Thiorhodovibrio frisius: one gene and its partner. The protein of the gene in region 2 binds, or shares a complex with, the protein of the main gene of each other region. Links are inferred from orthologs where the notes say so. Each region holds a gene or a part of one and is shown on either strand. Other genes may lie near its edges.

Evidence for each region.
Region 1: the proteins of sbcB (region 2) and ssb are in contact, whole or in part, in a crystal structure (PDB 3C94), measured with the Escherichia coli proteins. The link is inferred for Thiorhodovibrio frisius from one-to-one orthologs.

The regions. Positions count from the first base shown.
Region 1 is NZ_CP121471.1:2,724,366-2,732,657, forward strand. The notes cover bases 4,857-7,689. They hold ssb (single-stranded DNA-binding protein), read left to right. Parts: upstream 4,857-5,880; coding sequence 5,881-6,498; downstream 6,499-7,689. Other genes in these bases: pbpC (penicillin-binding protein 1C), read left to right, coding at 4,857-5,793; nadD (nicotinate-nucleotide adenylyltransferase), read right to left, coding at 6,556-7,248; Thiofri_RS12655 (glutamate-5-semialdehyde dehydrogenase), read right to left, coding at 7,261-7,689. Outside these bases: guaA (glutamine-hydrolyzing GMP synthase), read left to right, coding at 1-268; tRNA adenosine(34) deaminase TadA, read left to right, coding at 305-781; Thiofri_RS12630 (hypothetical protein), read right to left, coding at 865-1,509; Thiofri_RS12635 (SLC13 family permease), read right to left, coding at 1,793-3,580; more of pbpC, read left to right, coding at 3,712-4,856; more of Thiofri_RS12655, read right to left, coding at 7,690-8,292. UniProt on the Escherichia coli protein: Plays an important role in DNA replication, recombination and repair. Binds to ssDNA and to an array of partner proteins to recruit them to their sites of action during DNA metabolism. Acts as a sliding platform that migrates on DNA via reptation.
Region 2 is NZ_CP121471.1:5,030,755-5,047,763, reverse strand. The notes cover bases 14,140-17,009. They hold sbcB (exodeoxyribonuclease I), read right to left. Parts: upstream 16,379-17,009; coding sequence 14,900-16,378; downstream 14,140-14,899. Other genes in these bases: trmD (tRNA (guanosine(37)-N1)-methyltransferase TrmD), read right to left, coding at 16,810-17,009; rplS (50S ribosomal protein L19), read right to left, coding at 16,469-16,813; Thiofri_RS22930 (protein-glutamate methylesterase/protein-glutamine glutaminase), read left to right, coding at 14,140-14,827. Also shown: ptsP (phosphoenolpyruvate--protein phosphotransferase), read left to right, coding at 1-1,631; Thiofri_RS22990 (DUF3299 domain-containing protein), read right to left, coding at 1,743-2,312; Thiofri_RS22985 (transcriptional repressor), read right to left, coding at 2,317-2,835; Thiofri_RS22980 (metal ABC transporter permease), read right to left, coding at 2,866-3,756; Thiofri_RS22975 (metal ABC transporter ATP-binding protein), read right to left, coding at 3,883-4,662; Thiofri_RS22970 (metal ABC transporter solute-binding protein, Zn/Mn family), read right to left, coding at 4,686-5,558; Thiofri_RS22965 (response regulator), read left to right, coding at 6,213-6,581; Thiofri_RS22960 (STAS domain-containing protein), read left to right, coding at 6,953-7,276; Thiofri_RS22955 (chemotaxis protein CheA), read left to right, coding at 7,273-9,507; Thiofri_RS22950 (HAMP domain-containing methyl-accepting chemotaxis protein), read left to right, coding at 9,632-11,590; Thiofri_RS22945 (chemotaxis protein CheW), read left to right, coding at 11,603-12,160; Thiofri_RS22940 (CheR family methyltransferase), read left to right, coding at 12,147-13,013; Thiofri_RS22935 (chemotaxis protein CheD), read left to right, coding at 13,052-13,657; more of Thiofri_RS22930, read left to right, coding at 13,718-14,139. UniProt on the Escherichia coli protein: Degrades single-stranded DNA (ssDNA) in a highly processive manner.

The DNA of each region.
Region 1 (8,292 bases), 2.3 Mb from region 2 along the record:
CGCCGGGCTCTACGATCAGGTCTCCCAGGCCTTTGCGGTCTTTCTGCCAGTGCGCTCAGTCGGAGTGGTTGGAGACAACCGTCAGTATGCGCATGTGATCGCGCTGCGCGCGGTCGAAACCATCGACTTCATGACCGCCCGCTGGGCAGAACTGCCATACGACTTTCTTGCCCAGGTCAGTCACAGAATTGTCAATGAGGTCGCCGGCATTTCCCGGGTCGTCTATGATGTGACCGGCAAGCCTCCCGGCACCATTGAATGGGAATAGGAAGGGAGCCGCAGTTGACCGATAACGGCCTGCGCAGTGGAGGATGATCGCTGGATACAGCGGGCGCTTGCCTTGGCCGGGCGGGCCGCCGATGAGGGGGAAGTGCCTGTCGGCGCTCTGCTGGTAATTGATGGGGAAATTGTTGGTGAGGGCTGGAATCGCCCCATCACACTGCACGACCCAAGCGCTCATGCCGAAATTCTGGCATTGCGCGATGCCGGACGCCGACGTGGCAATTACCGACTGCCAGGTTCCAGCCTTTATGTCACCCTTGAGCCCTGCGTCATGTGCGCCGGTGCCATCATCCATGCTCGGGTGGAGACTGTGATTTTTGGTGCCACGGACCCCAAGGCAGGCGCCTGTGGTAGCCGCTTTGATCTGCTGCCCGCAGACGGGCGTTTCAATCACCGCACTCAGTGTCGCGGGCCCGTCCTTGCCGATGCCTGCGGCGAACTCTTGCGGGGATTTTTCAGAACCAGACGCGCATCCCAGAAGAGGCCAGCCGATACCTAAGCGGGCCAAGTGGAAGACATCTCACAAGCCAACAAATAACCGCGCCACGCGAGCAGCCGTGACGCGGTTATTTAGCTAATCCGCTAATGCTTGCTAGCAGCACGCTTGGCGGAAATGGCGCCGCCCATTGATGCTTTGAAAAACAAAGTACCAACAAAGCCGGCCACAGCCACCCAGATAGTCATCATGAGGGGCTTGGTAGGCGCTTCAGCCACCTGAAAGGCTTCGCCCAGCTTGATCAAGGCCGGATTGTTTTCTGGAACAGCGATCAGATAAGCGACGAAAACCATAAACGCGGCGAAGAAAATCATCTTGATATTCATCTGGATAGCCGCGAGCAGGGTGGTGAAAGCAATCAGATACAGCAACAAAATGGTGTATTGCGGATCCGGGATCAGTTCGCGGATACCCTGGATATTGAGCACATAGACTAAAGCGAACAAGGCACCCCAATGGACACACTGCCTGATCAGGTACCACAGGCTGGAATTCCCATTAAGATACGCTTGGCTCCACCCGGAAAACAGAAAGTAGAGCGCGATGAAGCCCATGAAATATTCCCAGTACATGAAGGCCTCGGAGAAGCCTCCGCTGGTAAGGTTATAAAGCAGGACAGTGGCACCGAAGAGAACCAATAACGGCATCAGGCCGAGTAGCATGGAGCCACCGCCCTTGGACTTGGCGGACGAAGATCCGGTTGATGCGTCGGTGCTTGGCGACTGGGACATGGAATTTCCTCCCATGAAGAGATCGATGGTAAGTAGACCGAGCCTGTACGGCGGATGCCTGAACGAGGGATCGATCGAGCGACGGACTTGGAGCGCTATGGCTCACCCCCTCATATTAACCTTTTGCTAATTGGGTGTTAAGAAAAAAACTGACCTGGCGCAGGTTAAATGCGGAAATAATCTGAATCGAGGAGCCAGGGGCACGCTCCTCAGGCAGCTGCCTTCCGGCACAGAGTATGCTTTAAAGGCAGATTTTTTGCATGCCTGTCGGCTCCGGAAGAACTCAGAACGGCCAGATCAGCGGCACCAGCAAAATGGTCACCAGCCCCACCAGCATCGTCAGAGGCGTGCCGACGCGGACAAAGTCCGAGAACCGATAACCGCCGACGCTATACACCATCAGATTAGTCTGATATCCGATGGGCGTGGCGAAACTGGCCGAGGCGGCGATCATGACGACCACCATGAAGCCGGTTGGATCGACCCCCATCTGCATGGCCGTATCCAGCGCGATCGGAAACGCCAGTACCGCCGCAACATTGTTGGTAGCCACGGCGGTCAGTAGAGCGGTGACGACAAACACCAGGACCAGCGACAGCCAGGGACCACCCTGGGCAAGCCCAATCAAGGAGCCTGCCAGCAGGGTCGCAACCCCGGTTTTTTCGAGTGCGGCACCAATACCGAAGGATGTCGCAATCACCGTCAGCACCTGCCGATCCGGCGCGCGCCGAGCCACCCGTCCTGGCGTGCAGCCGCTCATGATCATGGCTCCGGCTGCCAGCAGCGCGGCCTCGAGCATGCTCAAGAATCCAGAACCGGCCGCTGCCACCATGGCCACGACAATGGTGATGGCCAGGGGGGCACGCTGGTGATTGAGCGGGTGCTGATCGCCGAGCTGACTGACGACCAGAAAATCGCGCGAATCGCGCTGTTGCAGCACAAACTCCGGGTGCGATTCGAGTAACAGCGTATCGCCCGGGCTCAAGGCAATATCGCCGATCTTGCCGCACACCCGCTCGCCATTGCGCGACAGGGCGATGATCACCGCATTGTAGCGGGCGCGAAAACGGCCCTCGCGCACTGTCTGGCCGATCAGAGGGCATTTGTTCGACAAGACCACTTCCACGAAACAACGATCACGCCGAGGTCCGTCGAGCTTGAACACCTGATTGGTCGCCGGCACCAGACCGCGAATGCGCTGTAGATCCATCACCGAGTCGATCACGCCTGCAAACACCAGCCGATCATTCTGGTGCAGCAACTCCTGGGACGAAACCGCCGGGATAATTCGATCCTGACGCTCGATTTCAATCAAAAACAGCCCCGGTAGTTGGCGCAGCCCTGCCTGCTCGACACGCTTGCCGGCAAGCGGACTGTTTGGCTCGACTAGCATCTCGACCGTGTAGCGGCGAACATCCTCGAACGCCGCCACCGTCGCTGGCCGCGTCGGCAGCAGCCAGCGCCCGGCCAGCACCAGAAACAGCACCACTGTCACCACCACCGGCAGCCCGATCCAGGCTAGTTCAAACAAGCCAAGGCCCGCCGCGCCGGTGCGCTCCACATAGAGCCCATTGACCACCAGATTGGTGCTGGTGCCAATCAGGGTACAGGCACCCCCGGCAATGCTGGCATAGCTTAATGGAATCAGTAGTTTGGATAATTGCAGACGGTTGCGTTTGGCCCACTCGGTGACTGCGGGAATGAAAATGGCAACGACAGGTGTATTGTTTAGAAAAGCGCTCAAGCCCGCCACCGGAAGCATCAGACGCAGTTGCGCGCCGGTTGCTCCGCGCGGGCGCCCGAGCAACGACTGACTGATCCAACCAACGGCGCCGGTTTCGGTCAGTCCGCTGACCACGACATAGAGCACAGCAACCGTCAGCATCCCAGGGTTAGAAAAACCAGCCAGGGCTTCGATCGGGGTCAGAATGCCCGACACGAGCAGCAGAGTCAGCACGCCTGAGGTGACGATGTCGGGCGCAATGCGCGTTCTTGCAAGAAGCGTAAAACACACCAGAACCAAGCCGAGGGTAAAGATGCCCTGCCAGCCCAGCGTGAGAAAATCGGCCATGCCTGCTGCCCTTAGTGGATGGTGGATTGTCGCCGGTAAATGATGGATGATTGTGCAACTTTCTGCCAACGCGTGCCAATTATCTAGAATCAATCTCAATAAATGTCTTTAATTATCTGTTTTGTAATTAAATGATCGCACGCGTCCTTCAGCACTACGGGCTGCCTACGGCCCTTATTCTGATACTCGGCTTGCTGGGGGCGTTCAGCATCGCCAGTCGCCTGCAACCGCCCCCCGAACTGACCACCCCGGTCTCAAGGCTTATTCTTGATCGCGACGGCCAGCTTTTGCGCGCCGCTCCGGTCAGTGATGGACGCTGGCGCCTGCCGCTGCGCCTCAAGGACATCGATCCCCAGCTGATCGACCTCTTGCTGGTGTGGGAAGACCGCCGCTTCTTTACCCACCATGGTGTCGACTGGGCGGCCATGGTTCGCGCCCTGACCCAAATGCTGGGCGAAGGGCGCATCGTCTCCGGTGGCTCCACGCTCAGCATGCAGCTTGTGCGTCTGCTCGAGCAGAGCCACACCCGCTCGCTGAGCGGAAAATGGCAGCAGGTCCTAGGGGCACTTGCGCTTGAACGCTCGGCTAGCAAGACGGAGATATTACAAGCCTATCTGCAACACGCCGGCTATGGCGGCAATCTTGAAGGGGTGCGTTCCGCCAGTCTGGCGTATTTTGGCAAGGAACCGCGCCGCCTGAGCGCAGCCGAGGCCGCATTGCTAGTTGCCCTGCCCCAATCCCCGGAGCGACGGCGCCCGGATCGCTTCCCTGAGACGGCCAGGGACGCGCGCAACCGGGTGCTCGCCCGCGCTGCCGCGCGCGGAATCATCAGCCCAGAACTGGCCGAACAGGCCATGCAGGAAGCTGTCCCGCGCCAGCGCCGCCCACTCCCGCAACTCGCGGCCCATCGCGCCGAATACTGGTGGCGGCGCCTGCCCGATGCACCCGTGCTGCAACTCACCCTGTCGGCCCCGCTACAACAGGCGCTTGAAACCCTGGCCAGGGAACATGCTACTGCCCTCGCCCCGTCTGTTTCCCTAGCCATCATGGTAGTCGAGCACAGTTCCGGTGAAGTGCTGGCATCGGTTGGCTCGGCCGGCTACACCGATGTCGCGCGCGATGGCTTCATCGACATGACTGACGCCGTGCGCTCCCCCGGCTCGACCCTGAAACCGCTCATTTATGGCCTTGGGTTCGAGCTTGGCATCGCCCACCCCGAAAGCCTGATCGAGGATCGCCCGATGGGCTTCGGTGACTACGCCCCGGCCAATTTCGATGGCGATTTTACCGGCACAGTAACGGTGCGCGAGGCGCTGCAACGCTCGCTCAACGTCCCTGCGGTCATTATGCTCGAGCACATCGGCCCGGTGCGGCTGCTGGCGCGACTCAGGCGCGCGGGTGCCGCGCCGCAACTCCCTGGCAACCGCCCCGCCGGTCTGGCCATCGCGCTTGGCGGTGTCGGTCTGCGCCTGCGCGATCTGATGGCCCTCTATACCGCCATTGCCCGCGGCGGACAGCCCGTTGCCCTGAGCGAACAACGCGCACTCTCCACGACTTCGCCAACACGGCGCCCGAGTCCACCAACGCCCGTACTGGACCCGCGCGCCGCATGGTACCTGACTTCCATTCTGTCCGGCGCCAATGCTACGAACGGGGGAGCAGCGGCCATCGCGGTCAAAACCGGAACTTCATTCGGCTATCGCGATGCCTGGGCGCTCGGCTTCGACGGGCGCCATGTTGTCGGCGTCTGGGCCGGCCGCCCCGATGGCGCGCCAGTCACCGAACTGACCGGCGCGAGCGTCGCCGTGCCAATCCTCGTCGATGCCTTTGCGCGTCTGGGCCGACCCACTGCCTTTCCCGCCGCGCCACCTGGAATCTTGCAACTTAGCAGCGACCAGCTCCCGTCACCGCTGCAGAAAGTCGGCAGCCGCAGTGCGCACGGATTCGCCTCGCCCCAAGTACAGATCGCCTACCCACCAGATGGCGCCCGTATCGATCTCAATGCCGCCAATTCGTCCAGCTCGCCGCCGGCACTAATTCTTAAGGCCCGAGGCGGTCAGCCACCCTTTCGCTGGATCATCAATGGTCAGCCGATCAGAAGCGACGCCTTTGCGCGCTCCAGTCGCTGGTACCCGGACGGTCGCGGATTCGCCCGGGTTCTGCTGATCGACGCGGCCGGCAGCCAGGCAACAACGCAGATCTTCATCGATTGAGTGCCAGGGTCAGCCAGCCACTGGACAATACGCCAGCCCATTCGGCAAGATGAGCACAGATTTACTTAACGGAGATGGAGAACGCAAATGGCTTCCCGTGGCGTCAACAAAGTGATTCTTATTGGCAACCTCGGCAATGATCCCGAGATTCGCTACTTTCCCAATGGCGATGCAGTAACCAACTTGTCCATCGCCACCAGCGAGTCATGGAAAGACCGCAACACCGGCGAACCCCAGGAACGCACCGAATGGCACCGCATCGTGATTCGCGGAAAACTCGCCGAAATCGCCAAGCAGTATCTGCGCAAAGGCTCCAAGGTTTTCATCGAAGGCAAGCTGCGAACACGAAAATGGCAGGGCCAAGATGGCCAGGACCGCTATACGACCGAGGTTATTGTCGACATGACCGGCAGCATGCAGATGCTCGACAGCCGTCCCAGTGGCGGCGATTATGGCGCCGACAACTCCGGCGGCAGCTGGACGAGCGACCCGGCCCCCGGCATTGGGACAGCCGCTGCGACCACCTATGCGCAAGCCCCATATCCTGACCAGCAATCTCCTCAACAGCAAGCTCCGGCGCCCCAAAACTCCGGCCAATATCCGAGCCAATACCCCAACCAGCAACCAGCCCAGTCTCCGGCACCGCCCCCCGATCAATCCGGACCAGGTTTGGATGAACCTTTCGACGACGACATTCCTTTTTAGGTCGTTTCCGTAAACAAATATCTCAGCTGGCTGCTTTGGGACATCATTTTTCCGAAATCACCTTAGTCTGTCGTCTGTCTGGTCAGCCCGGGCCGCATCGAAATCCCCGCCAGATCTTTCCGATGCATACATCCCCGTCGCGCGAATCATCGCAAAAACCGGCTCTGGCAGCAGATAACGTGGACTCTCCCCCAATGCCAGGGCAGCGCGGATGGCGGTGGCGGAGATGGCAAGCTGGGTGACGTGCTGATACCAGATAGCGCCAGCCGGTGTTTGGCGCAGTCGTTCAACCTCAGCCGTGCGCTGCCGAGCGAGCATGGCGTGCAGGCGCGGATCACTGGGCTCGCTGGCTTCCGGGCGGCGCATCACGACCAGATGCGCCAGTTTCAGAATCCGCTCAGGTTGGTGCCAGTCGGCAAAGGTCTCGAAGGCATCGCCGCCGATCAGCAGGCACAATGGACGCTGCTGCCCGAACTCCGCGCGCAGGGATAAGAGCGTATCGAGCGTGCGCGAGGGGCCCGCGCGATCAAGCTCGCGGCGATCAACAAAGAACCCCGGCTGATCGGCGACTGCGGCCTCAAGCATGCGCAGGCGCGCTTCACCCGAGGCCACCGGCTGGGCACGATGCACAGCCTGATTGAGCGGGATAAGTCGCAACTCCTCAAGCCCCAACGTCTGATGCACCTCAAGCGCCGGGCGCAAATGGCCAAAATGGACCGGATCGAAGGTGCCGCCGAAGATGCCGATCATGGGCCAGACAGCTTAAGCGCGAATCTCACCATCCCCGAGCACGACAAATTTCTGGCTGGTCAGACCTTCCAGTCCAACCGGGCCGCGGGCATGAAACTTGTCGGTGCTAATGCCGATTTCGGCACCTAGACCGTACTCGAAGCCGTCGGCAAAGCGGGTGGAGGCATTGACCATCACCGAACTGGAATCGACCTCGCGCAAAAAGCGCCGGGCGCGACTGTAGTCTTCGGTCACAATGCTGTCGGTGTGGCGCGAACTGTGGCACTCGATGTGGTCGATGGCCGCATCCAAGCCAGAAACGACCCGAATAGACAGAATGGCGGCCAGATACTCGGTGTCCCAATCGGCATCGGTTGCGGGCACAGCAGCGGAGATCAGCCGGCAGGTCTCAGCACAGCCGCGCAGTTCAACACCCTTCTCGGTCAGCGCGCTGGCCAGGCGCGGCAGAATATCTGCCGCCACAGGCGCGGCCACCAGCAGGGTCTCCATGGTGTTGCAGGTGCCGTAGCGCTGGGTCTTGGCATTGAGCGCGATGGCAAACGCCTTGTCGAGATCGGCTTGATCGTCGATATACACATGACAGATGCCATCGAGATGCTTGATGACCGGCATACGCGCCTCGCGACTGATGCGCTCGATCAGCCCCTTGCCACCGCGAGGAATGATGACATCGACGTATTCCGGCCGACTCAGCATGGCACCCACGGCGGCGCGATCAGTGGTGGCGATCACCTGCACCGCATCGAGCGGCAGCCCGGCCTGCTCCAGCCCCGAGCGAATACAGGCGGCGATGGCCTGGTTGGAATGAAAGGCTTCTGAGCCGCCGCGTAACAGGCTAGCGTTGCCGGATTTCAGGCACAGGGCCGCGGCATCGGCAGTCACATTGGGCCGCGACTCGTAAATGATGCCAACGACACCAAGGGGCACCCGCATGCGCCCGACCTGAATACCGGAGGGGCGGTAGTTGAGATCGGTAATGGCACCGACCGGATCGGGCAGCGCGGCGATTTGCTGCAACCCTTCGATCATGGCGTCGATGCGCGC
Region 2 (17,009 bases):
ACCCCGACGCCGAACTGCGTCGCCTTGACGCTGCGCTCGACGCCGCCCGCCGCCATCTCGAGCGCATTCGCCAACAGATCCCGGCCGACACCCCGACGCACATCGCCGAGTTCATCGACACCCATCTGCTGATGCTTACCGACTCAGCACTGGTTGACGCCACCCGCGATTTGATTCGCGATCAAAACCTTAACGCCGGTTGGGCGCTCAAGCTACAGCGCGACACCCTGGTGCAGGTTTTCGACGAAATGGATGACCCCTACCTGCGCACCCGGCGCGACGATGTTGAGCATGTGGTGCGTCAGATTCAGGTGTTTCTGAGCGGCGTCGAGCAGGTCAACCCCGATCTTGCCACCGATAATGTCGAAGGCGCCGTGGTCGTCGCCGATGACCTGACGCCGGCCGATGCCATCCTGCTGCGCCAGCGCGGTGTCACGGCCTTTGTGACCGAGCATGGCGGGCCCATGTCGCACACGGCTATCCTGGCTCGCAGCCTGGATATTCCAACCGTCATGGGCGTGCATCGCGCTACCGAGGGCTTGCGCCATGGCGAACAACTCGTGGTCAACGCCGAGACTGGCTGCATCCTGGCTACCAGCGATCCTGAGACGCTCGAGTTTTTCCGTCGCCGCCTGAGCAGCGCCGAACATCACCGCGCTGCGCTCAAACAGCTGCTCACCCGCCCCTCGACCAGCCGCGACGGCGTGCCCGTGGTGCTGCTGGCCAATCTGGAACTGCCCGAGGACAGCGCTGCGGCGCAACAAAACGGCGCATCCGGCGTCGGCCTCTACCGGACCGAATTCTTGTATCTCAACCACACCCAGGCGCCGAGTGAGGAAGAACATCTCGCCGATTACCTTGGCATCTTAAAGGCACTGAACGGCCTGCCGCTGACCATCCGCACGCTGGATTTGGGGCTGGATAAAAACATCCAGTATCTGTCCGATCGCCTGCCGCCGCTGACTAACGCGGCGCTCGGCCTGCGCGCCATCCGCCTGTGCTTAAAAGAGCCCGACCTCTTCCTGCCGCAACTGCGCGCCATTCTGCGTGCTTCCGCAGCCGGCCCGGTGCGGCTGATGGTCCCGATGATCTCCACGCTCAACGAGGTCGACACCCTGCTGCGGCTCATCCAGACCACCAAACGCATGCTGCGCAATCAGGGGCTTGCCTTCGATCCGCTCATGCCCATCGGCGGCATGATCGAAGTTCCGGCGGCTGCACTGATGGCCGAATCCCTGGCGCGCCGGCTCGATTTTCTGTCCATCGGCACCAACGACCTGATTCAGTACACTCTGGCTATCGACCGCCTTGATGACTCCGTCAGCTATCTTTACGAGCCCCTGCATCCGGCGATGCTGCGCCTGATTCGCCACATCATCGAGTCTGCGGCCAAAACCCGCACCCGGGTGAGCATGTGTGGTGAAATGGCTGGCGATGCCCGCTATACCCGGTTGCTGCTTGGCCTTGGCCTGCGCGAACTCAGCATGCAGCCCGGCTCCCTGCTCGAAGTCAAAGCGATTGTGCGCGACAGCGACATCGGCGCCCTTGTGCGCACCATGGATAAACTCATGCCGGGGATCGATGATTTGAGCCCGCAAAGCCTGCTCGATCAGCTCGCCGAAGCCGCTTGACTGGGTACCTTGGCGCGTCACCCCAAAGGATCAAAGCCGTCGTTGCTGTCATGTCCAGACAGATGCTGATCGCGCCTACGCCCTTCAAAGGTGGCTACTCAGCCATGGCCACTATTCGTTGGTCTCGTAGGGCGTGACTCGCGCCTGGTCGATGCGGTAGCCGGCGCTGCCGAGTGCGCTGTCGACATTGTCCACCTGCATTTTGCCCTCGACCCACACGGTGTCGAAGAGTGCGCCGACATAGGGCTTGTTCTCCCGGGTGGTGACAAAGACGGTTTGATTGGCCGGTGGCGGTGGGACATGGATGCAGGCACCGAAGTAGGGCACCAGCAGGAATTGATCGATGTCTTCGGCCTCAAGGTTGACCGGCACCACGAATCCAGGCAGGCGCACCTGACGCCCGTTGAGCCCTGGCACCACCGGAGCTTCTTTCCACAGGGCCGCGAGCTTTTCCATCAGGTCCGCCGCGCGTGGGTCTTCGTCGGCGATGTCTTCGGCATTGAAGTTTTCAAGCAGTTTTTCTGGTTGCCAGTCGGCGGGCAGCAGGTCGTCCCAGGTCAGCTCCTCGGCCGATGCGCCGCGCTGTTCAGGTTCGTGCTCGCCGCAGCCCCCCATTAGGCCAGTCAGTAAAACAGCCAGCGCAACGTCAAGCAGCAAAGCCGTGCGCCCGTGTTTGTTCATGCCGTTATCTCTCATTGCCATCTGCCTCGCTTGCAGTGGACGCGACTCTTTGGGTTTCCGAGCAATAGGCGCACAAGCCAAGCACCTCGACTACCGAGCGCCTTGGCTTGAAGCCGCTGCGCGAGGCTGCCACTTGCACACTGTCGCTCAGGCTCGCGTCCTCGATTTCCGTGACCCCGCCGCAGTCGGCGCAGATGAGAAACTGGCTTGCATGCGGATGATCCGGGTGGTTGCAGCCGACAAAGGCATGCAGGGTCTCGAGTTTATGAATCAGGCCCTGCTCGAGGAGAAAATCCAGTGCGCGGTAGACGGTCGGTGGGGCCAAGGGCGCGCCGTCGCGTAACTCTTCGAGGATCTGGTAGGCGCTAAGCGGGCGCTCGCTTTGGCACAAAATCTCCAGCACCCGGCGGCGGCGCGCAGTCAGACGCGCCCCCTGTTGATGGCATCGTCGTTCGGCCAGTTGCAGCATCCGGTCAACTTCGGTTGCCTTGCCCTTGCAGCTGTTTAACGGGTGATCCGTCATGGAATGCACCGATCTGGGCTCTGGTGCCAATCACACCTGGTCATGCTGCTCTCCGGCTCGCCAGGCGCTGCCGCCGCCGCTGGCCAGTGTCGACTGCCGTCGCCAGGCTTGCCAAAGGTGCCGGGCCACCAGGGCCACAATGTAGGCGCTGCCCGCCAGCACGATGATGCTTGGCCCAACCGGCCAATCGGGTGCGTAGGACAGTGCCAGGCCGCCACTGGTTAGCAGGACGCCGAGCAGGGTCGCCAGTAGCATCATCATTGCCAGCGAGCTGGTCCAGAGTCCCGCGATGGCGGCCGGCAAGGTGAGCAGAGCGATGACCAGAATTAGGCCGACGACCTGAATCATCAGCACCACGGTAATGGCGACCAGCACCAGTAGTGCCAGATAGAGCGGCCCGACTGGAATACCGCGCAGACGGGCGAATTCTTCATCGAAAGCCAGGGCAACAAACTGGCGGTAAAAGAGGGTCAGGCTGATCAGCAGCACGGTATCGAGCAGCCCCATGAACAGCAGCTCGCGCTTGGGCACCAGCAGGATGTTGCCGAAGAGAAAGCTCATCAAGTCCGAGGTATAGCCAGGTATCGCGGCAATGAACAGAATGCCGACCGCCATGCCGATTGCCCAGAGAGCGCCGATGGTGGTGTCCTCGCGCACATCGGAATACAGGCGCACCCAGCCGATCAGCAGAGCCGCGATCACCGCTGCCACCAGGGCGCCGAGCAGCGGATCGAAACCGAAATAGACGCCGGCGCCCATGCCCGCCAGCACCGAATGGGCAATGCCGCCGGCGAGAAAGGTGATGCGCTTGACGACCACAAAGGGCCCCATCAGACCACAGCCAAGGCTCGCCAGCAGGCCGGCAAGCAGGGCTTGTTGCAGAAAGCTGTGCTGGGTCAGGGCGCCGAAGAACTCAGTCATGCGCCAATACCTGCGATCTTGCTAGGGGAGCACATCCTCTCGACCCCAGATAGGTCAGCCCAGAATGCGTTAGGGTGAAACAACAGCTTCATCCTCTGCGGTGGTGCCTCGCGATGAGCCTTAGGTTCAGAATGCGTGATCATGCAAAATCCCCCGCACTCGCTCGCCATAGAGGTCGGTGATGACGCGGCCGTCGACCGTGCCGGTGGTATGGCACACCAGGGTGCGGTTAAGACAGGCGACTCGGCTGACATAGCCGGAAATGAAGGCGATGTCGTGGGAAACCACCAGAATGGTCATGCGCGCGTTCAATTGCGCAAGTAGCTCGAAGATCTCCCCTTCCACGCGCTGGTCGATATTCGCGGTGGGCTCGTCGAGGATCAGAATCTCCGGCTCGCCGACCAGTGCACGCGCGAGGAGAACCCGCTGCAACTGGCCGCCGGAGAGCTTGCCGATGGGACGGCGGGCGAGGTCTTCGGCCTCGACCTCGCGCAAGGCCCGGGTCACGGCCGCGCGGTCCTGGGGCGCATAGCGCAGCATCAGTCGCCGGGTACCCAGCCGACCCATCAGCACCGCGTCGGCCACGGTGATGGGGAAATCGCGCGCGAAGGCCGGGTACTGTGGTACATAGCCGATGCGCCGTCGCGCTTGGCGGGGTGCCTGACCCAGCACCCAGAGGCGCCCGGCGGTCGGCTCGAGTAGGCCAAGAATCAGCTTGAGTAGGGTGCTTTTTCCACCGGCATTAGGGCCGACCAGGCCAAGAAACTCGCCGCGTCTGACATCCAGCGTCACGGCATCGAGTACGCGCACGGCATCGTAGGAGAAAGACAATGCCTGCGCGGAAATCACCACCTCGGCGTCAGCGCTGTGTTCAGGCTCAGACTCAAGCTTGGGAGCCGTGTTCATTGTGATTGCCTATCAGCCAACCGCTAATCGTCATCCGCCGTTGGCTGACCGGCAATGACCCGCGCGAGCGCGCGCAGGTTCTCGGCATAATTCACCGAGAGCGGATCGACACTGGCCAGGCGCCCGCCGATGGCTTGCGCCACCCGCTCGGCTGCGCGCTGGTCGAACTGGGGTTGTACCACCACGGCCTCAATGTCGAGAGCCTGCGCCTGTTCGATCAGGGCTGCCAACTGGCGTGCCCCTGGCTCCTTGCCCTCGAACTCCACCGGAATCTGTTGCAGCTGATAAGCATCGGCAAAATAGCCCCAGGCCGGGTGATAAACCAGAAAGGCGCGTTGTTTGAGCCCCCGCAGCTGCTCGTCAAGCTCCGCATCCAGCGCCGCGAGTTCCTGATCGAAGGCCTGCTGATGCTGCCGGTAGTTATCGGCATGCTCGGGATCAAGCGCGCTGAAGCGCTCGCGAATGCGCACCGCCATCTGGCGAGCCAGGCGCGGACTGGTCCAGACGTGGGCATCGAGTTCCTGACCATGCTCATGATCGGGCGCGTGCTCTGGTGCGGCGTGCGGCTCAGCCTGGGTTGCATCTGTGTCGTTGTGGTGATGCGCAGCCATCGGGCGCAGCTCAAGGCCGTCGCGCAGGTCCAGGACCTCCATGCGCGGATTAGCGGTGCGGATGCGGCGCATCCAGGCGTCTTCAAAAGGGACGCCGATGCGCAGGTAAAGATCGGTCTGCGCCAGGGCCGCGACCTGTTGCGGGCGCGGCTCGTAGGTGGCCGGACTTTGTCCCGGCAGCACCATGACCTCGACCTCCACATCATCCCCGCCGACTCGCTGCGCGAAGTATTGGATTGGCAGGACGCTCGCGAACACGCGCAAACGCGCAGCCGGCTCAGCCATGGTGCTGGCAGGCCAGACGGCAGCTAGCAAGACTATTAGAAGGGCAAAAGGTAGAAGGGCGAAAGGCTGAAGCGCCAAGGTCAGCGATTGGTGCGTCCGGCGCGGAGCGCATGGAGGCGGGCTAGAGGGCAGGGCAAAGACACTGGCCCGGATGCAACCTCCTTGAAGCCTGAGATTGATGATCACGACAACTCCCCCCGCAAGGACTCCTGATCTGCAAAAGTACGAGAAAGCATCCCGCAAATTGTTATTGTATAACAGATGAACATGGGTACGCGCGCCCCAGCAGGGCAACATGCGAACACCCCGCTATATTTTCTGCTCGTTGACCCCTATGTATAATCGCGGGCATGTATAATCACGCGCCAGCGACGGGAACCTCAGCAGCCAGACTGGCGGTCAGGTCAGCTGATGAGCGGGACATGAACAACGCACAAACAAGCCAAATCATCACAGACCGGCGCTAGCAACAGCAGCCCGGCAACTGATAGCAAACCGACATCAACCTAAACAACGAGAACGCAGTGCGGAATTTGTGCGCCAGCGGCACGTCACCATTGCTGGGTCACCGGAGGTCCGCCCCGGTCCATGGCTGGCCTAATTCTGCAACAGACGCGAGTAAGCTGATTTTTCTGACTTGGGAGGATATTTGCAGTGGCCAAGACAATCATGGTGGTTGACGATTCCGCCTCGTTACGGAATGTCGTCTGTATCGCGCTCAAAGGCGCTGGCTACGATGTGATCGAAGCCGGGGATGGAAAAGAAGCCCTGTCCAAGCTAAAGGGCCAGAAGGTGCATCTGATCGTCAGCGATGTGAACATGCCCAACATGGACGGCATCACCATGGTGCGCGAGGTCAAAAAGCTCGACGCCTACAAGTTCACGCCGATCATGATGCTGACCACGGAAAGCCAGCCGGAGAAGAAAGCGGAAGGCAGAGCTGCCGGTGCCAAGGCCTGGCTGGTTAAGCCCTTCCAGCCACCCGTGCTGCTTGACGCGGTCTCGAAACTGGTGCTGCCCTGATGGGCAGGGTGAGGCTGGCGAGCCTGATGAACGTGCTGGGTGGGCGATGCTCAGCCAGATCGCGGGCTTGTGGCTATTAAGCGACGAACCTGATCTGTTTTCGCGCCCGCGCCACTTAAGGGCGCGGTAAAGGTCGAAAAACCGTCTATGCTGTAACTAGGCTTTTACAAGAGGCTGCCTCGCGAGGTCTCCGTTTGACTCGAGCGCCTAACTGAGCCCCTAACTGAGCGGGAAGCTCCCAGTCAACCACCGGCCCAGGGCACACTAGCCGGGATTGTCTGCCGAGCTTACCGACACAATGAGAAGAACCCCAAAACGGCGAGGCTGACCCAAGCCACTGCAAGGATCATAGGCCTTCGGAGCTGCTCGACATGACGACCGACCAACCCACACCCTCGGCGGACACCCTTGTCTACGAAGGCGAGATGACCATCTATAGTGCGGCAGCCAACTTTCAGCGGCTGAAAGAAGTCCTCGACCAACGCTCCCCGATCCACCTCGATCTGTCCCAGGTGACGGAGATTGACAGCGCTGGACTGCAACTGCTGCTGTTCGCCCAGTCTGAGGCTGACGCCCATGGGCTTGCGTTCTCAATCGCCAGTGTCAGCGAAACAGTCGACGATATGCTCAATATGCTGTTCCTCAAGCGGACCTTTGGAGTGCCGACGCCTGCTCAGCCGGAGGCCAGCACATGAACATGGATGCCGCCCGGCAAGCTTTTCTCGAGGAAGTCGAGGAACTGCTGCACACAATGGAGGACGCGCTCTTCGCGCTCGAATCCAACCCCAGCGATAACGAATCGCTGAACGCAGTTTTCCGCGCCATGCACACGATTAAGGGCACTGGCGGGGTTTTTGGCTACACGCCCATCGTCAATTTCACCCATGAAATCGAGTCGGTCATGGAGGAGGTCCGCTCCGGGCGCGAACCTATGACCGACCAGCTGGTCAGCATTCTGTTCGAATGCCGAGACCATACCGGTAATCTCGTCGAAGCCATCGTTTCCAGCGATGGCGAAGAGAGCTTGGAGTTGGATCCGGCGCTGATCGAAGCTGGCACCACGCTGGTGGAAAAACTGGCCGCGCGCAACGGCGGCGGATCGGGCACCGCTGCCAGCGGCTCCGCCAAAGGCGCGTCAACACAAGATCCAGCGGCCGCGAGCGCGAGCGACGACAGCGACGCGCCCAAATATCTGCCGATGGCCAGCGATGCCTGGATCATCGCGCTGGACTTTGGCCCCGATGCCTTGCGCAACGGCATGGACCCACTGTCGTTTCTGCGCTATCTAAGCTCGCTCGGCAATATTGTCGATGTCGCCACCATCCCGATCTGGCCCCCGAATCCTTCCGACATCGACCCCGAGAGCTGCTACCTGAGTTTCCGCATCAGTTTCCGTAGCGAGGCCGACAAGGCCGCCATCGCTGATGTGTTCAACTTTGCCGAAGATGACTGCGACATCCGCATCTTGCCCCCCGAGACAGCGCAGGACAAGTATCTCGAGATGCTGCATCGCCTGCCGGACGATCAAATCAGCCGCATCGGCGAGATGTTGGTCGAGATCGGCGCGCTGACGCAACAAGAACTTGACCGTGGTCTCGCCCTGCAAGGGATCGGCGCCCCCACCGAGAGTGAAGAAGAGACCGCCGCAGAGAAGCGCCCCTTGGGTGAGATCCTGGTTGAACAGGGCGCGGTCAAACCGGCGCTGATGGAGCAAGCGGTCAAGACGCAGGAAGCCGCGCGCAAGCGCCAGGATGAAAACCGCTTTATCCGTGTCGATGCCGAACGCCTCGGCCACCTGATCAACCTGGTTGGCGAGCTGGTCACCAGCAGCGCCGCCATTCGGGTGATGGTCGAGCGCCATGGTATCGAGGACATGGCAGAGGTCGTCGATGGCGTCGACTACTTGGTCGAGGAAATCCGCGACAACGCCCTGCAATTGCGCATGGTGCCGATCGGCGACAGCCTGTCACGCTTTCGCCGGGTGGTGCGTGACTCCAGCAAGGATCTTGGCAAGGAGATCGACCTAGTCATCACTGGTGGTGAGACCGAACTCGACAAAACGCTGATTGAAAAAATCACCGATCCGCTCACCCATCTGATCCGCAACGCTATTGACCATGCCATCGAGTTGCCTGAGGAGCGACAACGCGCCGGCAAGCCGACCGCTGGTACCATCCTGTGCAATGCCTTTCATGATTCAGGCCATATCGTCATTGAGATCAAAGACGATGGTGCCGGCCTTGACGCCGAACGCATCCGCGCCAAGGCGGAGGCCAAAGGGATGGTCAAGCCCGAGGATGTGCTGAGCCATGAGGAAACTCTGCGACTGATCTTCGAGCCCGGCCTGTCCACCAAGGATACCGCCAGCAACCTGTCCGGGCGCGGTGTGGGCATGGACGTGGTGCGGCGCAACATTGAGGCCCTGCGCGGTTCGGTGGAGCTTGAAAGTGAAAGGGGCAAGGGCACCAAGATCACCATCATCCTGCCGCTGACCCTGGCGATTATCGATGGCTTCTTGGTCGGGGCTGGTAGGGAACAATATGTGATCCCGCTGTCTCAGGTGTCGGAATGCGTGGAGGTCGATCCAGCCGCCACTACCAACCGCAATGGCGAGCATTACGTCAACCTGCGCGGCGAAGTGCTGCCCTTTATCCGCCTGACTGAGCTGTTCCGCTGCAATGCTGACGAACGTAAGTCCACACGCGAGAGCCTGGTGGTGGTACGCTTTGGCCATCATAAGCTCGGTTTGGTCGTGGACACCCTGCTTGGAGAGCTGCAAACCGTCATCAAGCCCCTTGGCAACCTGTTCGAGAACCTCCATGGTATCGCCGGAGCCACTATTCTTGGTACCGGCGATATCGCGCTCATTCTGGACGTGGGCGAATTGGCGAATATCGGTCAAACGCATCGGCGAACTGCCAACTAGTCAGTTTGCCACCACTGGTGGCCTGGGCGGGATCTATTACCAGAACCCGAGTCGCTCCCGGTGTTAAACACTTAACCCTTTCATGATTTGTCTGTGTTATTCCTAATTAGAGCCGGAGAATTCGATGCTTAGCTCCTTGACCATGGCCAAAAAACTCATTCTTGGCTTCGGTATCGTCCTGGCCCTGCTCGTCATCGTGAGCGGGTTTGCGTACGTCACTATCAACAACGCTTCGACCGACTTCGGCGAGTATCGCCGCAAAGCCCGAAACGCGAACCTTCTAGGCGAGTTGCAGGCAGCCATGCTGATGGGCCGCATGAACGTCAAGGACTTCCTGATCACCAAGGGCAGCGACAAGGACAAGGCCGAGTTCCACCAGTACGCGCAGGAGACCGTGCGTCTGCTCGGAGAGGCCGAGGGCCAGATCAAAAATCCCGAGCGCCAAGCAAAGATTCGCGAAGCTCAGACACAAATCGAGACCTACATTACGACCTTCAAAGCGGTTGAAGTGGAAATGGCCAACCGCAACCGCCTGGTTAATGAGGTCTTGGCCAAGCTCGGACAGGAAATTGAGCAGGGCCTGACGGAAATCTTCGAGACCGCGTTGCGCGATGGCGACCCGGAATCCGCAAGCGATGCGGCTGCGGCCTTGCGCCACGTCCTGCTTGCACGTGTCTATGTGATGAAATACGTCGATGATAACCTCAAGGAAAGCCAGGACCGCGTGCGCCAAGAGTTGGAAAAGGCGACGCAGACTTTCGACGTGCTCGACCGAGGACTGCAAAACCCCACCCGGCGCAGCATTCTCGCCAATATCCGGACGCTGGAGAAGGAATATGCTTCGAACTTCACCGGTCTGGTGACAGCCATCGACACGCGTAACGACCACGTGGTCAACACGCTCGACGTTCTCGGCCCCGAATTTGCGGCCCTGCTCAATGAGATCAAGGTCGCGATCATCAAGGAGATGGACGAGCTTGGCCCCAAGGTCCAGGCCGCCAACGAGCGCGCTGTCTTTATCATCTCAGTGCTGTCTGCCATTGCCCTGTTGTTCGGCATCGTCATCGCCTGGCTGATCATCCGCGGCGTCATGGCACAACTGGGCAAGGACCCTGCCGTCATCGCAGATGTCACCAAGCGCGTTGCCAACGGCGATCTCGGCATCGAGTTCGACCAGCAAGGCTTGCGCGGTGTTTATGGCGACATGCACGGCATGGTGCAGCAACTCCAGCAGATTGTCGGCGAGGTGCGGGTCGGTGCGGATAACCTCAGTTCCGCCTCTAGTGAAGTCAGCTCCACCGCCCAGGCGCTTAGCCAGGGCGCGACCGAGCAGGCCGCGAGCGTCGAGGAAACCACTGCCAGCATCGAGCAGCTCAATGCCTCGGTGCAGCAAAACACCGAGAACGCTCGGGTCACCAACGGCATCGCCAGAAGCTCGGCCGACGAAGCCCGCCAGGGCGGCGAGGCGGTCACCCGCACGGTCGCGGCGATGAAGGAAATCGCCAGCAAAATCGGCATGATCGAGGAGATCGCCTACAAGACCAATCTGCTTGCGCTCAACGCCGCCATCGAGGCCGCGCGCGCCGGTGAGCATGGTAAGGGCTTCACTGTGGTGGCCGCCGAGGTGCGCAAGCTCGCTGAGAACAGCGGCGTGACGGCGCAAGAAATCAACCAGCTCGCCACCAACAGCGTCTCCATTGCCGAGGACGCGGGAAAAGTGCTCGAGCAGATGGTGCCCAACATCGTCAAAACCGCCGAGTTGGTGGAAGAAATTACCGCTGCCTCCGGCGAGCAAGCCTCGGGTATCGGGCAGATCAACGAGGCCATGGGGCAGCTCGATAAGGCCACGCAACAAAATGCCTCCTCCTCTGAGGAGTTGGCAGCGACGGCCGAGGAACTCAGCGGTCAGGCCGCGCAGTTGCAGGAGACCATGGCCTTCTTCAAGCTCTCCGCTGGCGGTAAGCGCCAGAGCTCCGCGGCCAAAAAAGCCCCGGCGCCAAAGCCTGCTGCCGCTTCGCGTGGCGATGATGGCTTCTCGAGTGGCGGTGACGATCTGGACTCCCAGGACTTTGAGCGCTTCTAGGCGGAGAACCCGATGACAGCTACCGCAACCAAGAGGCCCGGCAGCGATCAGACTGGCGTCGCTGAAGACGCCGCCCAGTATCTGACTTTTTCGGTGGCCGAGGAGCGGCTGGCGATGTCCATTGATGCCGTGCAAGAGATCATCGAGACGCCCAGAGTCACCCAAGTACCGATGACGCCGGACTATATTCGAGGCGTCATTAACCTTAGGGGCAATGTGGTTCCGGTGGTCGATCTGGGCGCGCGCCTCAATCGCGGCGCGCTGACTGTCTCCAAGCGCAGCTGTGTTGTGCTGGTCGAGGTCAAGACGCACAGCGACGGCGACAGTCATGTGCTCGGCATGTTGGTCGATGAAGTCAACAATATCCTTGATATTCCGCGCGACGATGTTAAACCGGCACCGGAGTTCGGCTCGGAGATCCGCACCGACTTCATCGAGGCCATGGGTCGGGTCGATGATGTGTTTGTGATTATTCTGGCCATCGATAATGTGCTGTCGATCCAGGAGCTGGCCGCGTTGAAAAAGATCGTTGAGGGGGCAGGCATGGATGGCCAGAATGTGGGGAGCTGATCGCAATACGGCCAAGCAAGACAACCCGGCGATTGAGGCATTGGCCGAACTCGACCCAATCTCCGATAAAGCCTTTGAACGGTTCCGCCAGTTTATTTACGAGAAGGCGGGGATTAACCTCGCCCCGCACAAGCGGCAACTGGTCAGCTCGCGCTTGCAAAAGCGGCTGCGTCACTACGGGTTGCGCAGCTATGATGCCTATATTGACCTCATTTCTCAGGCTGGCAAGGAAGAAGAGCGGCGGCGTTTGGTCGACCTGCTGACCACCAACGAGACCTATTTCTATCGGGAACCCGCGCATTTCGACTATCTGCGTGCCAAGATTCTGCCTCAGTATCGCAATCGCACCCTGCATCTTTGGAGCGCGGCCTGTTCGACCGGCGAGGAAGTCTATACGCTCGCCATGGTTCTGGCCGAGACGCTGGGGCGCAGCGACTGGGATATTCTCGGCTCCGACATCAACTCTCAGGTGGTGGCTACCGCCAAACGTGGCATGTATCCACTCGAGCGTGCCAAGAATCTCCCGCCCGAATGGCTATCAAAGTATTGCCTGAAAGGCGTGCGGGCGCAGGCGGGCAATCTGCTGGTTAGTCCCAAGCTCAAGTCGCGCACCCGCTTTGAGGAACGCAATCTGAAAAAGCCCCGGGATGATGGCCGGCGCTTCGAGATTGTATTTTTGCGCAATGTACTCATTTATTTTGACGTGGCCACCAAACAGCTGGTGCTCGACTGCCTGAGTCGCTCTATTGCTCCGGGCGGGTATCTGTTTATCAGCCATGTTGAATCCTTGCACGGCATTAAGACCGACCTTACCACCATTGGGCCCTCGATCTTTCGCAAGCCGGTGCATTAGTTTCTTGCCTGATCGCATGCTTATTCATTCTGCTCCGCATGAACGCAGCAACATCCCCCGCGCACAAGAAACCGATTGAAAAGCGCGTGATTCACGCCGGAGAGTATCATGTGTCGCGCAACCCCATTGTGCTCTCGACCCTGCTCGGTTCTTGTGTCTCGGTCTGTCTGTACGACCCGGTAACGCGCGTGGTTGGCATGAATCATTTTCTGCTCGCCACGCGCCACCCGAGCCAGGAGGCCCCGCTGGCCTCGGATGCCGGGCGCTATGGTCTCGGCGCCATGGAGTTGCTGATCAACGACATGCTGAAAATTGGCGCTCGTCGCGCCAATCTGCGTGCCAAGGCCTTTGGCGGCGGCAATGTGCTCGCCACGCGGCTGAATGAATTGCCGGATCGTTTCAGCATTGGCAAGATCAATATCGATTTCGTCCAGCGTTTTCTGGCCCAGGATCGTATTCCCCTAGTTGCGCAGGACTTTGGCGGCGACATGGGCCGACAGATTCGTTTCGAGAGTAGCGATTTTTCGGTGTACTTAAGACGCATTCCTATTAAGCGCGCCAGCCGCATACTGACTGAAGAAAAGCAATACTTTGACAAGGAACTCAAACATCAACACGAGAAAAGCAGCGTCGAGTTCTGGTAATTCAATGCAAATGCACATGATTCTGGTGCTCCAGACCCTCATTAAAGGAGCAACCTTCGCATGACCATTAAGGTGTTTATCGTTGACGACTCTGCTGTCGTCCGGCAGGTGCTGACCGAGCAGCTCAATACGCTGACCGGCATTGAAGTGATCGGCTCCGCGCGCGACCCAATTTTCGCGCACAAAGCATTCGAGAAAGGTTGGCCTGATGTCATTGTGCTCGACATCGAAATGCCGCGCATGGATGGGCTGACCTTCCTGCGGCAATTGATGAAAGAGCGTCCGACGCCCGTGATCATCTGTTCCACGCTGGCTGGCAAGGGTGCTGAGATCACCATGCAGGCCATGAGCGCTGGCGCGGTGGACATCATCACCAAACCCACGGTGGGCCTGCGCCAGTTTTTGGAAGAATCCAAGACCCAACTCGGCGATGCAATTCGCGGTGCCAGCCATGCTCGCATGGATAAAGTCACGCGTCACGGGGGCTCGGCAGCGGCGACGCTCAAGCCCACGCCCAAGTTGGCCGCGGATTCTGTCGTCGCTGATCGCGCCTTCAAACCGCTCGCAACCACGACCGACCGGGTTATTGCCATTGGTACCTCGACCGGCGGCACCCAGGCGCTTGAGTATGTGCTCACACGCTTGCCGCGTACGGCACCGGGCATTGTGGTGGTGCAGCACATGCCGGGGGCCTTCACCGCTGCTTTTGCCGAGCGCCTCGACAGCTTGTGCCAAATTCATGTGCGCGAGGCCAAGAGCGGCGACCGGGTGATTGCTGGCCAGGCGCTGATCGCCCCGGGCACCTCTCACATGCTGCTGCGCCGCAGTGGTGCTCAGTATGTAGCCGAGGTCAAGGGCGGGCCACTGGTCAGCCGCCATCGCCCGTCGGTGGATGTACTGTTTCGCTCAGCCTCGCAGTCGGCCGGCCCAAATGCCATTGGCATCATTATGACCGGCATGGGCGACGACGGTGCCCGTGGCATGCTGGAAATGCACGAGGCCGGCGCCCTGACCATCGCCCAGGACGAGGCCAGCTGTGTGGTCTACGGCATGCCGAAAGAGGCAGTCAAACTCGGCGGCGTCGATGCCATCGTCGGCATTTCCGCCATCCCCGGGATTATCGTCAAGGCACCCTCTCGGGCGGCCTATCTTCACCATGGGGCACGTTGAACCGGGCATCTGAACCGGCCATCCCATTGAACAGGGCGTCAGACTGAACTGGGGATCAGACTGAGCTGGATATCACATTGATCTGGTGACTGAATCTGGTACGCCAATCTCGCGCGGCCAGTTTTCCAGCGCATTGAGCAGCTGTTCGGTCGCGGCATTGCCGCGATGCTCGTCGCGGAGTTCCCGAATACGCTGGCGATACTGACGCAGGCTCGGACCGCAGCCGCTGGATTCGTCTGCTAGCTGTCGTATGCGCCATGCATCCCAGGTCGCGCGCTCCGTCGGGCTCAGGCTATCAGGCCAGTTGCGCGCCCGATAGCGAAATAGCAAGACAGGCAGTCGCGGGTCCTGAAACTTAAGCCGCGCTCCCGCCAGCTCCGCCGGTGACATGGCCCGCACCCGCCCCATTAGGCGCTGATCCGCGGGCGGGAAAAAGCCGGCGTAAAGCGCGTGGTCAGGATCTTGAGCCGCATCCAAACCATGTCGTGCAAAGGCCGCGCGCACCCTCTCTGCTACCCGTGCTACAGCCTCGGCATTGGCATGAAATGCCTGCCAGCGTTGCTTGACTTGGGTGGGATCGATCAACCATCGCTCGGCTGCGTCCGCGCGCAGGGTTGACAGTGGCGCGACCATGGGCGAGGCATTCAGGCGCAGCTTCTTAAGCGGCAGGCGCCTGATACCAGGCGGCAAATCCTCAGCGCGGGTGAAGACGCGTTCGCGTATCTCTGCAACCTCGAGTGCAAACAGCTCGGCGGGGTCTTCGCGCAGATCCCACAAGATGACACCACTGCGGTCTTCGGCGCTCGTGGGCGCTACTACCATGACTGGCGCGATACAGCCGCGCTCAGCGGGATATCTGGAGGAGACATGCAGCACCGGCTGGCCGGGTTTGAGCAGCTCGCGCACCCGCTCCTTGTCGCGCAGCTCAAGGCCATAGTGAAATAGCCTCGGCTGGGCGTCACGCAACAGCCTCGCCAGCGCCAAGGTGGCGCGCACATCGGCCAGGGCGTCGTGGGCGCCCTGGTGTGCGATGCCGTTGGCTGCGGTGAGATGCTCAAGCCGGAAGGACGTCGCTCCGCCCGGATGCCGGGGCCATTCGATCCCCTCGGGGCGCAAGGCATGGGCAAGACGGACCAGGTCGATCAGATCCCAGCGCGAGGTGCCGTCGCGCCAGCTGTGCCCATAGGGATCGAGGAAATTGCGATAAAAGAGGGAGCGCGTGACTTCCTCGTCGAAGCGGATGCTGTTGTAGCCAACCGAGCAGGTGCCCGGACGAGCGAATTGCTGCTGGATGTCGGCGGCAAAAGCGGTCTCGCTGACGCCCTGCTGCGCGGCCAGTTGCGGGGTGATGCCGGTGACCAGGCAGGCGTCTGGAGCGGGTAGAAAGTCATCCGCCGGTTGGCAGTAGCGCACCAGCGGTGGCTCGGCTGGGCCGAGTTCGTTCAGCTGCGCATCGGTACGCAGTCCGGCGAACTGGCAGGGGCGATCACGCCGGGGGTCGGAACCCCAGGTTTCGTAATCGTGCCAGTAGAAGGTCTCTGGCAGTGGCACGCTGGATGCCGGACTGGAAGCCGCAATGGCGCCAGCGCAAGCGACCTGGGACCCTTAAGCCTGACTGGCCGCCATTGCTGGAGCGGCGTGTCAGACCTTTTCTTTGATGCGTGCCGACTTGCCTGAGCGATCGCGCAGGTAATAGAGTTTGGCCCGGCGCACATCGCCGCGACGCTTGACATTGATGTCGGCAATCGCCGGGCTGTAGGTTTGGAATACTCGCTCGATGCCCTCGCCATGCGAGACCTTGCGCAGTGTGAAGGCGGAGTTGAGACCGCGATTGCGCTTGGCGATACAAACGCCTTCAAAGGCCTGTAGACGCTCGCGGTTGCCTTCGGTCACCTTCACCTGCACGACCACGGTGTCGCCTGGGGCGAAGGGCGGAATCTCGCGCGTCATCTGCTCGCGCTCAAGCTCAAGAATTACATTACTCATGGTTCGATTTCTCCTGAATCCAGCGCGGCGGCCTGCCGAGCTTGAATAAAATCCTGCAGCAACTGCTGCTCGTCGTTATCAAGTGTCATTTTCGCGAGCAAATCCGGGCGCCTCAGCCAGGTCCGTCCCAGCGCTTGCTGACGCCGCCAGCGCGCGATGGCGCCATGGTCGCCACTGAGCAGAACCTCCGGCACCC